3 linked regions of the Pleomorphomonas sp. PLEO genome follow. The protein of the gene in region 2 interacts with the protein of the main gene of each other region in a pairwise test. Links are inferred from orthologs where the notes say so. Each region holds a gene or a part of one and is shown on either strand. Other genes may lie near its edges.

Region 1 (3,011 bases), 1.6 Mb from region 2 along the record:
GTAATAGTGCAGCTTCTTGGCATCGGTATCGAACTCGATGAAGCGCAGCCAGCCGGCACCGCCATTGGCCGAATCCGGCTTTCCGTCCGGCCCGATGGTGTTGCCCTGATAGTCCTGTACCGACTGGTAGACCGGATAGCCGGCGTCGTTGGTATCGACACGCAGGTTTTCGCCTTGCGAGACGCCGGCAACCGTCGATGTCCAGTCGTGACCGGCCAGCACCATGAAGATCTGCGGCGTCTTGCGGATGAACTTCTCCCAGACGTCATCCGGGGGCAGGTTGGCGGCACCGTCGAAATAGGACTTGTAGTCGTTGGAGCGGGCAGTCTCGCCGGTGAAGTTGGGGTCGAGCCATTCGTGGGTGGTGACGATGGTCGGCAGTCCCTCGTTGGCGGCGATCACCTGCTTGGCCCAATCGAGGGCGGCTGGCGTCGGCTCCATCTCCAGGCCCAGATGCAGATACTTGCGCCCGCCGGCCTCGAACACCTGATAGCTGTCCATGCCGTTGTTGTTGCTGCCGCCGTACCAGGCCTTGCTGGCGAAATGGCGCGATGCCGGGCCGAAATAGGCGTTCCACAGCGTGCCGCCACGAAGTGGTCGGCTGGCACCCGGACCATTCGGGGTCGTGTACCAGGAATAGTTGTCATAGTCGTGGTTACCCGGCACCATGCCAAACGGGATATCGGACGAGCTCAGCACCGACACGGCGAGGTTGGCGTAGTCCCATTCGGTCCGCGTGTCCCAGAGCGTATATTGGCCGATGATACCGGTGCGGAACTGGCCATCACCATGTTGGACGATGTCGCCAACGAAGGTGACAAAGGCGAGATTCTTCTCCTTCTTACTGTCGACCAGATATTGCATCTGCTGGATGAGGGCGTTGACGCCGCGCGGCTGCGGCAACGTCACGTCGTTGTAGTTCTGCGTGTCGGACACCACGGCGATAGTGAACTTATCAGCACTGGCGGGAAAAATGCTGGCTGCGAGCGTCATGCCGAAGACGGCGATGGCTAATTCCGTGCGCAAACGAGCTTTCATGACTTGCTCCTGAAGAAAGGTTCAAGCGACGACTGCGAAAATAGGATGTCGATGCCCCGCCCGGCGGGAACCCTGCTACTAAGAGCAACCAACAAAACAGTCCGGCCGGGCAGACGAGACCGTGATAGCCGGCGATGGCGAACCGGCAGTGACCGTTGCGTGAAGATTGAATGGCTCTACGGCACGAGGCTTTGGTGCGCTCGCTGCTCGGCTTCCAGCTTGCCGATCATCTGGGCTCGCGCCGGCGGCAAGTCGATCGCCCTGGGTCCGGCGACATGCCGATCGAGGAAAAAACCGGTGAGCTTCAGCGCCGCCGCGACGTCGACTGCGTCGGGGCTCTGATCCGCCCCCGGCAGCAGGAAGGCCGGAAGCCTCAAGAGACGGTCGGCATAGGGCGCCCCGGCATCGCCGCACACCGCCCGCGCCGACTTGGGGCTGACGAAGCGGAGATCATCGGTCCGGCCCGTGGCGGCGCAGCATGACAGATCGAGCCCGAAGCCCAGCTCTTCGAGCAACATCATCTCGAAGCGGGCAACCAGAGCCGCCGATTGCAGGACGCCGTCGAGATGGTCGAGCAGCGAGATCGCCGCCCGGTAGAGACCGGAATGCGCCTCCCGCTCGGCCAGCAGCCTCAGATGGCCAGCGACGATCTGCACGCCGAACACACCAGCGGCGCTCTCCATCAGCCGCGCGGCGCGGGCCTCCGATAGCTCAACGGAAAACAAGCCGAGGTGCGTCTCTAGCCGTGCCCGCCAGGTGACCAGCAACGAATTGCCAGCCTGCAGCACCGGCTGCAGACGCCGGGAGCGAGCACCTTTGACGAGACCGAGATGGCGACCATAATCGGGCGTCATCACTTCGATCACCGCACTGGTTTCCCCGTGCGGGCGAAGGCCGATCAGCAGCGCGTCCGACACCCATTCCATCGACGATGTTTCTCAGACCAGGCCGAGCTTTTCCTCGGCCTCCTCATGCGACAGTAGCACGACGGCGCGCGCCAGCTGAGTGGCAAAACCCTGCCGCGCCAGCGTAGCGATCTCACGATTGAGGCCGTCGCGATCCGGCCGCTCCCCCCGCCGCCATGGACCGATCCGCCGACGCCGGCAAAAGCGCAGCGCCGCCACCGTCTCATCCGTGCCCTCTTGGTCGATGGCTGTCCGCGCCAGTTCGCCATCGACACCCTTCGCCCGCAGACCAAGGGCGATCTTGAGCCGCGAAGTGCCTTTCCGACGCGCCGAGGCGACGCGCGACGCCGCGAATCCCGCGTCGTCGAGAAGGCCCAGCTCGCGGAATTCGGATGTCAGTTCGGCAACGAGATCGGCGGCACGGGTCTCGCCCAGCGCCACATAGCCCGCGGTCTCCCAGCGGCGAAGCTTCTGCTCCATCAGCTCGGCGAAATGCGCCTCCGAGGCGGAATAGCGCTGGAGATAGGCAAAGCCCGAGCGGCGCAGCTTCTCGCGCAGTTTCTTCGGGTCGGTGGGCGCCGTCTGGACGGGCTCATCCGGCGCGTCGGGTATCCTGTCCCAGCCGTTGGTGCCGCTGCCGGAACGAGCCCCCCTCACGGCTGGTCGTCCTCGGCTACCTCCGACTCGACCGAAGACCGCCCCTTGAAGCCCTTGGCGACAACGTACATCTCGACGCTCTCCTGGCGCGAGGACGGCGGCTTGAAGTGGAAGACCTGAGCGAAATTCTGCTTGAGCGACGCCAGAAGTTCATTTTCGGTGCCGCCACGGAACACCTTGGCGACGAAGGCGCCGCCGGGCCGAAGCACGTCGACGGCGAAGGCGATCGCCACCTCGCAAAGATAGGTGGTCCTGAGATGGTCAGTCTTGTGATGGCCGGTGGTCGGCGCGGCCATGTCGGACACCACGACATCCGGCGCGTGGCCGCCGAGCGCTGCCATCAGCGCGGCCGGCGCGTCTTCGTCGAGAAAGTCCTTCTGCAGCAGCGCCACACCGGACACGCCGTCCATT
Region 2 (3,002 bases):
GCCAGGCCATGAATTCGCCGGTCGTGTCGTTGCCGTCGGTCGCGACGTCACCCGCTTCCGAGAGGGCGAGCGCGTCACCATGCCCTTCGTCGCCGGCTGCGGCCGTTGCCCGGAATGCGGCTCTGGCAATCAGCAGGTCTGCCGCAATCAGACGCAGCCCGGCTTCACCCACTGGGGTTCATTTGCCGAATATGTCGGCGTGCACCACGCCGACGACAACGTGGTGGCGTTGCCCGACGATATCGACTTCCCAACTGCCGCCAGCCTCGGTTGCCGGTTTGCCACCTCGTTCCGCGCGGTGGTCGATCAGGGGCGGGTACGCGGCGGTGAATGGGTGGCAGTGCATGGCTGCGGCGGCGTCGGCCTATCGGCCATCATGATCGCGGCGGCGATGGGCGCCAATGTGATCGCCATCGACATTGCCGATGACAAGTTGGAATTCGCCAAGACCATCGGCGCCATGGCGGTCATCAACGGCCGGACCACGCCGGACGTTGCCGGCGCCGTCCGCGACCTGACAGGTGGCGGTGCGCATCTGTCGATTGATGCGCTTGGTCATCGGGTCACCGCGCGCAACTCCATCCTCGGGCTCAAGCGGCGCGGTCGCCATGTTCAGGTCGGCCTGATGCTCGGTGACGACGCAGAAGCCCCGATCCCCATGGCCCGCATCATCGGCTGGGAGCTGGAAGTCTATGGCAGCCATGGCATGCAGGCTTGGCGCTATGGCGACATGCTCGCGATGATCGCCGCCGGCAAACTCGCACCGCAGAAGCTGATCAACCGCCACGTCGGGCTCGACGAGGCCATCGATCTGCTCATCGGGATGGACCGGTCACAGGAGACCGGCATTAACGTCATCACCCGCTTTGGCTGAGATTTATTTCGCGGTGAAGAAGGCCGGATGGAAGGCGATGCGTTCCCAGGCGGGCGGCGTGATGAAAGTGACAGCCTGCCCGTAAACATCCGGTACGCCGTCACAGACAAGGCCCGGCCGAGCGACAAAGCCGAAGCGACCATAATAGGCCGGATCGCCGACCAGCATGGCACCGGCCGCCCCGATTCCCGCGAGCTGAGCGAGACCGGCCCGGACCAGCTCTGAGCCGATACCGGCTGCTGTTCCAACAGCCATGCGTCGACGATGCATCAGAGCAAGCCGAACCCGAGCCACACGATCCGGGCGCGGCTCAACCCGCGGCGTCCAATCGAAAGAGAAAGCGGGCGTCAGTCCGCCAGCGTTCAGAACGGGATGTCGTCGTCGAGGTCGGACGAGAAGTTGGAGGCCGGAGCGCCGCCACCCTGGGGACGCCCACCGCCCGACGACTTGGCAGGAGCGCGTTCCATCGGGCCGGAGGAGCCGTAATCCGAACCGGCATCGCCAAAATCGCCCTCGCCGCGGCCACCACCTTCGCCGCCACGACTGTCGAGAATGGTCAGTTCGCCACGGAAGCGCTGCAGCACCACTTCCGTGGAATAGCGCTCTTGGCCGGACTGGTCAGTCCACTTGCGGGTCTGAAGCTGCCCCTCGATGTAAACCTTGGAGCCCTTCTTCAGGTACTGCTCGGCGACCTTGGCCAGATTTTCGTTGAAGATCACCACCGAGTGCCACTCGGTGCGTTCCTTGCGCTCGCCGCTCTGACGGTCGCGCCAGTTTTCGGAGGTCGCGATACGCAGGTTGACCACGGCATCGCCCGACCCCATCCGCCGCACCTCGGGATCACGTCCGAGATTGCCGATCAGGATGACCTTGTTGACGCTGCCTGCCATGGCTTTCTTCCCTCAAACTCGTTACCTTCGGCTTGGCGCACTGGCACGCCTCGCCGGCCGGCGCTTTCGCCCGGCAACACGGTTGCACGTTATCGCCGGCACCGACACTGCGATACCCCGGCTCGGCTGCCCTCACTCCTTTTCCACAGTGAGAAAAGGGCTAGCGTCCGCATTGTGTTCCTGATACGTTCTAACCGTTTCACAAGAATGCCGCAACCGAATTCCAAGATTTTCGGCGTTTTCTTCTCAGGGTAGGCGGTATGGCAGCCGCGCACGCCGATGCTCTTGCAGGTCGCCACTCGATCCTGACAGGATGCGTCAGCAGACCCGGACTAGCGTGGCGCGCCTTATGGCCGCCTGATCATGCGCTTTGGGCAACGGATTTTTTCGCCTCCCGCCCCTCCCGGGAGACGCGACAAGGACGACGATAGACATGCCGAACAAGCCGACCAGCATTTTCGACCAGGCCCGGCGCTCCCTTTCGGTGCGCGGCGCGCGCGAGCACAATCTCAAGAACATCGACGTCGACCTGCCGCGCGACAGCCTCATCGTCATGACCGGCCTCTCCGGCTCGGGCAAGTCGTCGCTCGCCTTCGACACCATTTATGCCGAGGGCCAGCGCCGCTACGTCGAGAGCCTTTCGGCTTACGCCCGGCAGTTCCTCGACATGATGCAGAAGCCGGACGTCGACCAGATCGACGGTCTGTCGCCGGCCATTTCCATTGAACAGAAGACCACCTCGCGCAATCCACGCTCGACGGTGGGCACCGTCACCGAAATCTACGACTACATGCGCCTGCTGTTCGCGCGCGTCGGCATTCCCTATTCGCCAGCCACCGGCCTGCCGATCGAGAGCCAGACCATCAGCCAGATGGTCGATCGTACTTTGGAATTGCCCGAAGGCACCCGCCTCTACTTGCTGGCGCCGATGATCCGCGGCCGAAAGGGTGAGTATCGCAAGGAGTTCGCCGACCTCCAGAAGAAGGGCTTCCAGCGCGTCAAGGTGGACGGCAGCTTCTATCCGATCGAGGAAGTGCCGGCGCTCGACAAGAAGATCAAGCATGACATCGACATTGTCGTCGACCGTATCGTCGTCAAGCCGGACCTTACCGCTCGCCTCGCCGACAGCTTTCAGACGGCGCTGGCCCTGGCCGACGGTATCGCCATTCTCGAGATCGCCGAGATCGCCGAGGGCGAGAGCGAGCCGCGCCGCATCACCTTCTCGGAAAAGTTCGCCT
Region 3 (3,117 bases), 3.4 Mb from region 2 along the record:
CGATTTCAAGCTCGCCGGTCTCGCTCGCCAACTCAAACAGGGCCGTGGCATAACGTTCGGCGACCCCGAAGACCATCGTTTCCGCATCGCTCACGTAAGAACCCCTCATCGGTGCGAACCATCAAAGGTTCACCCGGCTGAACGCTTTGAAGATATTCGCATAATAGAATACGACGGCGGCACGGCACACGGCCCCGCAGCGAACTTGGCACCGTCTACCACAGGAGTTTCCCTCACGCAACGCGTTCACTGGATTCAGGAATTCGGTTTTTTGCGCGGATATCCTTAGGTAAATGGCCGCTTGGGACATCCCCTTAAAAAATGCTTATCCTAAAGTCGAATGCTTTATCGTTTTAGATGGCGTTGACCCTAGCCCACGAAGCCGTCGCATTGCGAGCTGATTCCGATCCTCACAGGAAACTTTGCGGATCGACATCGACATAAGCCTCGACACCGCGCGTTGGCCGGTCGGCGGCGGCGATCCAGGCTCGCATATAGGCCGACAGATCGGTATCGCGTCCCGAATGGGCGATCAGGCGAAAGCGGTGGCGTCCGCGCACGACGGCCAGCGCCGCCTCTGCCGGGCCAAGCACTTCAACCGCCGGATCGCGTGGCGCCATACGGGCAAGGTGGCGGGCGTGGTCCTCGGCAAGCTCGCGGCTTGGTCCGGAGACCAGAATCGCCGCGAGGCGACCGAAAGGCGGCATGGCCGATCGCTCGCGCTCGGCAAGCTCGGTGCGATAGAAACGTTCGCCATCGCCGGAGACCAACGCCTCGATCACCGGGCTTTCCGGCGCGTAGGTCTGGAGCAGGCCGATCCCCTTGCCCATGACGCGGCCGGCGCGGCCGGTCACCTGGGCAAGCAGCTGAAAGGTCCGCTCGGCGGCGCGGGGGTCGCCTTGGGAAAGGCCGAGATCGGCGTCGACCACGCCGACCAGCGTCAGCTTGGGGAAGGTGTGGCCCTTGGCAACCATCTGGGTGCCGACGACGATATCGCACTCGCCCTTGGCCACCGCCTCGAACTCTGCCCGGAGGCGCTGGATGCCGCCCCCCATGTCGGAAGACAGCACCACGGTGCGTTTGTCGGGCAGCAGCGTCTGCATCTCCTCGGCGATGCGCTCGACGCCGGGGCCACAGGCGACCAGGCTATCGAGCGTACCGCAGGAGGGGCAGGCCTCGGGCCGGGGCACCGTATGGCCGCAATGATGGCAGACGAGCCGTCCGCGAAATCGGTGTTCCACCAGCCAGGCCGAGCATTCAGGGCACTGGAACCGGTGGCCGCAGGACCGGCAGAGGGTCAACGGTGCGTAACCGCGCCGGTTGAGAAATAGCATGGCCTGTTCGCCGCGCTCGGTCACCTGACGGATGGCGGCGACGAGGCCGGGCGCCAGAAAGCGGCCGCGCGGCGGACCGGCCTTGCGCATGTCGATGGCGTAGAGGCTGGGCAGATCGCGACCGGTGGCGCGGGCCGGCAGGATGATGTGCCGGTAGCGGCCGCGTTCCGCATTGACGCGGCTTTCGAGCGACGGCGTCGCCGACGCGAGAATGACGGGGATCTTTTCGAGCCGGCCGCGCACCACCGCCATGTCGCGCGCATGATAGCTCGCCCATTCTTCCTGCTTGTAGGCGCTGTCGTGTTCCTCATCGATGACGATCAGGCCCAGGTTGGAGAAGGGCAGAAACAGCGCCGAACGGGCGCCGACCACGACGCGGGCTTCGCCGAGCGCCACGGCACGCCATGTGCGGGCCCGTATCTTCGGGCCGACGTCGGAATGCCATTCGGCCGGCAGCGCTCCGAAGCGCTCCGAGAAGCGCTCGAGGAAGGCGCGGGTGAGCGCGATCTCCGGCACCAGGATCAGGGCCTGCCGGCCGGCGCGTAGCGCATCCGCCACCGCTTCAAGGTAGACCTCGGTCTTGCCCGAGCCGGTGACGCCGTCGATCAGCGTTACGCCGTCGAGTTGCGCTTCACGCAGCTTGGCCACGGCGGCGCTTTGATCGGGGGTGAGCTCGATGGGATTGAAATCAGGATCGGGCGTTCGGAACGGTCGGCCGGGTGGCAGGTCGATCTCGGCGAGTGCGCCGGCGGTTACCAAGCCTTCGACGACGGAGGGCGACACGCCGGCCGCCGCCGCGAGACCGGCGCGCGTCCATGCCTGGCCTTCGTTCTCAACGAGCAAAGCCAGCACCCGGCGGCGCGCGTCGGTGAGGCGTTCGGGCGGTGCGCTCGTCGCAATCAGGCCACGCAGTGGCGGTTCCGGCTCCAACGCATCCGGGGCGCGCAGGACCATGCGCATCACCATGCCGCGCGGCGTCAGCGTGTAGCGGGCGACCCAATCGACGAAGGTGAGCATCTCCGGCGTGAGCGGCGGCGCGTCGAAGGCGATCTCGATCGGGCGGAGCCGGTTCGACGAGGCCGAAAGTTCGGCCGGTTCGCCGGTTACGATGCCCACCACCTTGCGCGGGCCGAGCGGAACTTGAACGATCGAGCCCGGCCCAACCGCCATTCCGTGCGGTACGCGATAGGAATAGGAGAGATCGAGCCCGACCGGGGTAAGCACCTGCACCACATCCCCGCCGGCCGCTGGGCGGGGAGCGGTGGCTCCGAACAGGTCATGAAGCGAGGAGGCTGGTTTTTCGGTCGGCATCGGCTGATTCGGGGTGTACGGCGATTGATCATAGGCTAAACGGAGGGCCGTCGCCTCGCCAAGCCGCCATCCATTTGGAAAAGCCGCAGACCATGAGCCGTCCTGCCATCATCGTTCTCTCCTCCTTTGTTGTCCGCGGATCGGTGGGCGCTCGCGCCGCCTTCGCGCTGGAACGGCTCGGCCATCGCGTCTGGACGTTGCCGACGGTCATCCTGCCCTGGCATCCTGGCCATGGCCGCGCTCACCGGATGGCCCTGCCGGAGACGGATTTCGCGGCGCTCTGCGCCGATCTTGCCCGCTCGCCCTGGCTGTCCGAGGTGGGCGGAATCATCACCGGTTATCTGGGCTCGGCCGGGCAGGCGGATGCCGCCGCCGCGCTGGTGGCCGCCGTCAGAGCGGCCAATCCCAAAGCGCTGCATCTGGCCGATCCGGTGATCGGCGACATGGGCAGCGCTGGTACAGGCAGCCTTTA

The links.
Region 1: the proteins of AB6N07_RS20395 (region 2) and recO interact in binary tests that used the Escherichia coli proteins (3 or more experiments, as listed by UniProt). The link is inferred for Pleomorphomonas sp. PLEO from one-to-one orthologs.
Region 3: the proteins of AB6N07_RS20395 (region 2) and AB6N07_RS04335 interact in binary tests that used the Escherichia coli proteins (3 or more experiments, as listed by UniProt). The link is inferred for Pleomorphomonas sp. PLEO from one-to-one orthologs.

Annotation. Positions count from the first base shown.
Region 1 is NZ_CP166625.1:2,815,834-2,818,844, reverse strand. Bases 90-2,947 are described here. They hold recO (DNA repair protein RecO), read right to left. Parts: upstream 1,965-2,947; coding sequence 1,215-1,964; downstream 90-1,214. Other genes in these bases: AB6N07_RS13080 (RlmE family RNA methyltransferase), read right to left, coding at 2,597-2,947; AB6N07_RS13085 (regulatory protein RecX), read right to left, coding at 1,977-2,600; AB6N07_RS13095 (metallophosphoesterase), read right to left, coding at 90-1,038. Outside these bases: more of AB6N07_RS13095, read right to left, coding at 1-89; more of AB6N07_RS13080, read right to left, coding at 2,948-3,011. UniProt on the Escherichia coli protein: Involved in DNA repair and RecF pathway recombination.
Region 2 is NZ_CP166625.1:4,394,491-4,397,492, forward strand. The notes cover bases 1-2,849. They hold AB6N07_RS20395 (single-stranded DNA-binding protein), read right to left. Parts: upstream 1,765-2,849; coding sequence 1,237-1,764; downstream 1-1,236. Other genes in these bases: AB6N07_RS20385 (zinc-dependent alcohol dehydrogenase family protein), read left to right, coding at 1-874; AB6N07_RS20390 (hypothetical protein), read right to left, coding at 878-1,129; uvrA (excinuclease ABC subunit UvrA), read left to right, coding at 2,198-2,849. In the rest of the region: more of uvrA, read left to right, coding at 2,850-3,002. UniProt on the Escherichia coli protein: Plays an important role in DNA replication, recombination and repair. Binds to ssDNA and to an array of partner proteins to recruit them to their sites of action during DNA metabolism. Acts as a sliding platform that migrates on DNA via reptation.
Region 3 is NZ_CP166625.1:977,341-980,457, forward strand. What follows is about bases 29-2,992. They hold AB6N07_RS04335 (primosomal protein N'), read right to left. Parts: upstream 2,646-2,992; coding sequence 411-2,645; downstream 29-410. Other genes in these bases: AB6N07_RS04330 (F0F1 ATP synthase subunit delta), read right to left, coding at 29-94; pdxY (pyridoxal kinase), read left to right, coding at 2,738-2,992. Also shown: more of AB6N07_RS04330, read right to left, coding at 1-28; more of pdxY, read left to right, coding at 2,993-3,117.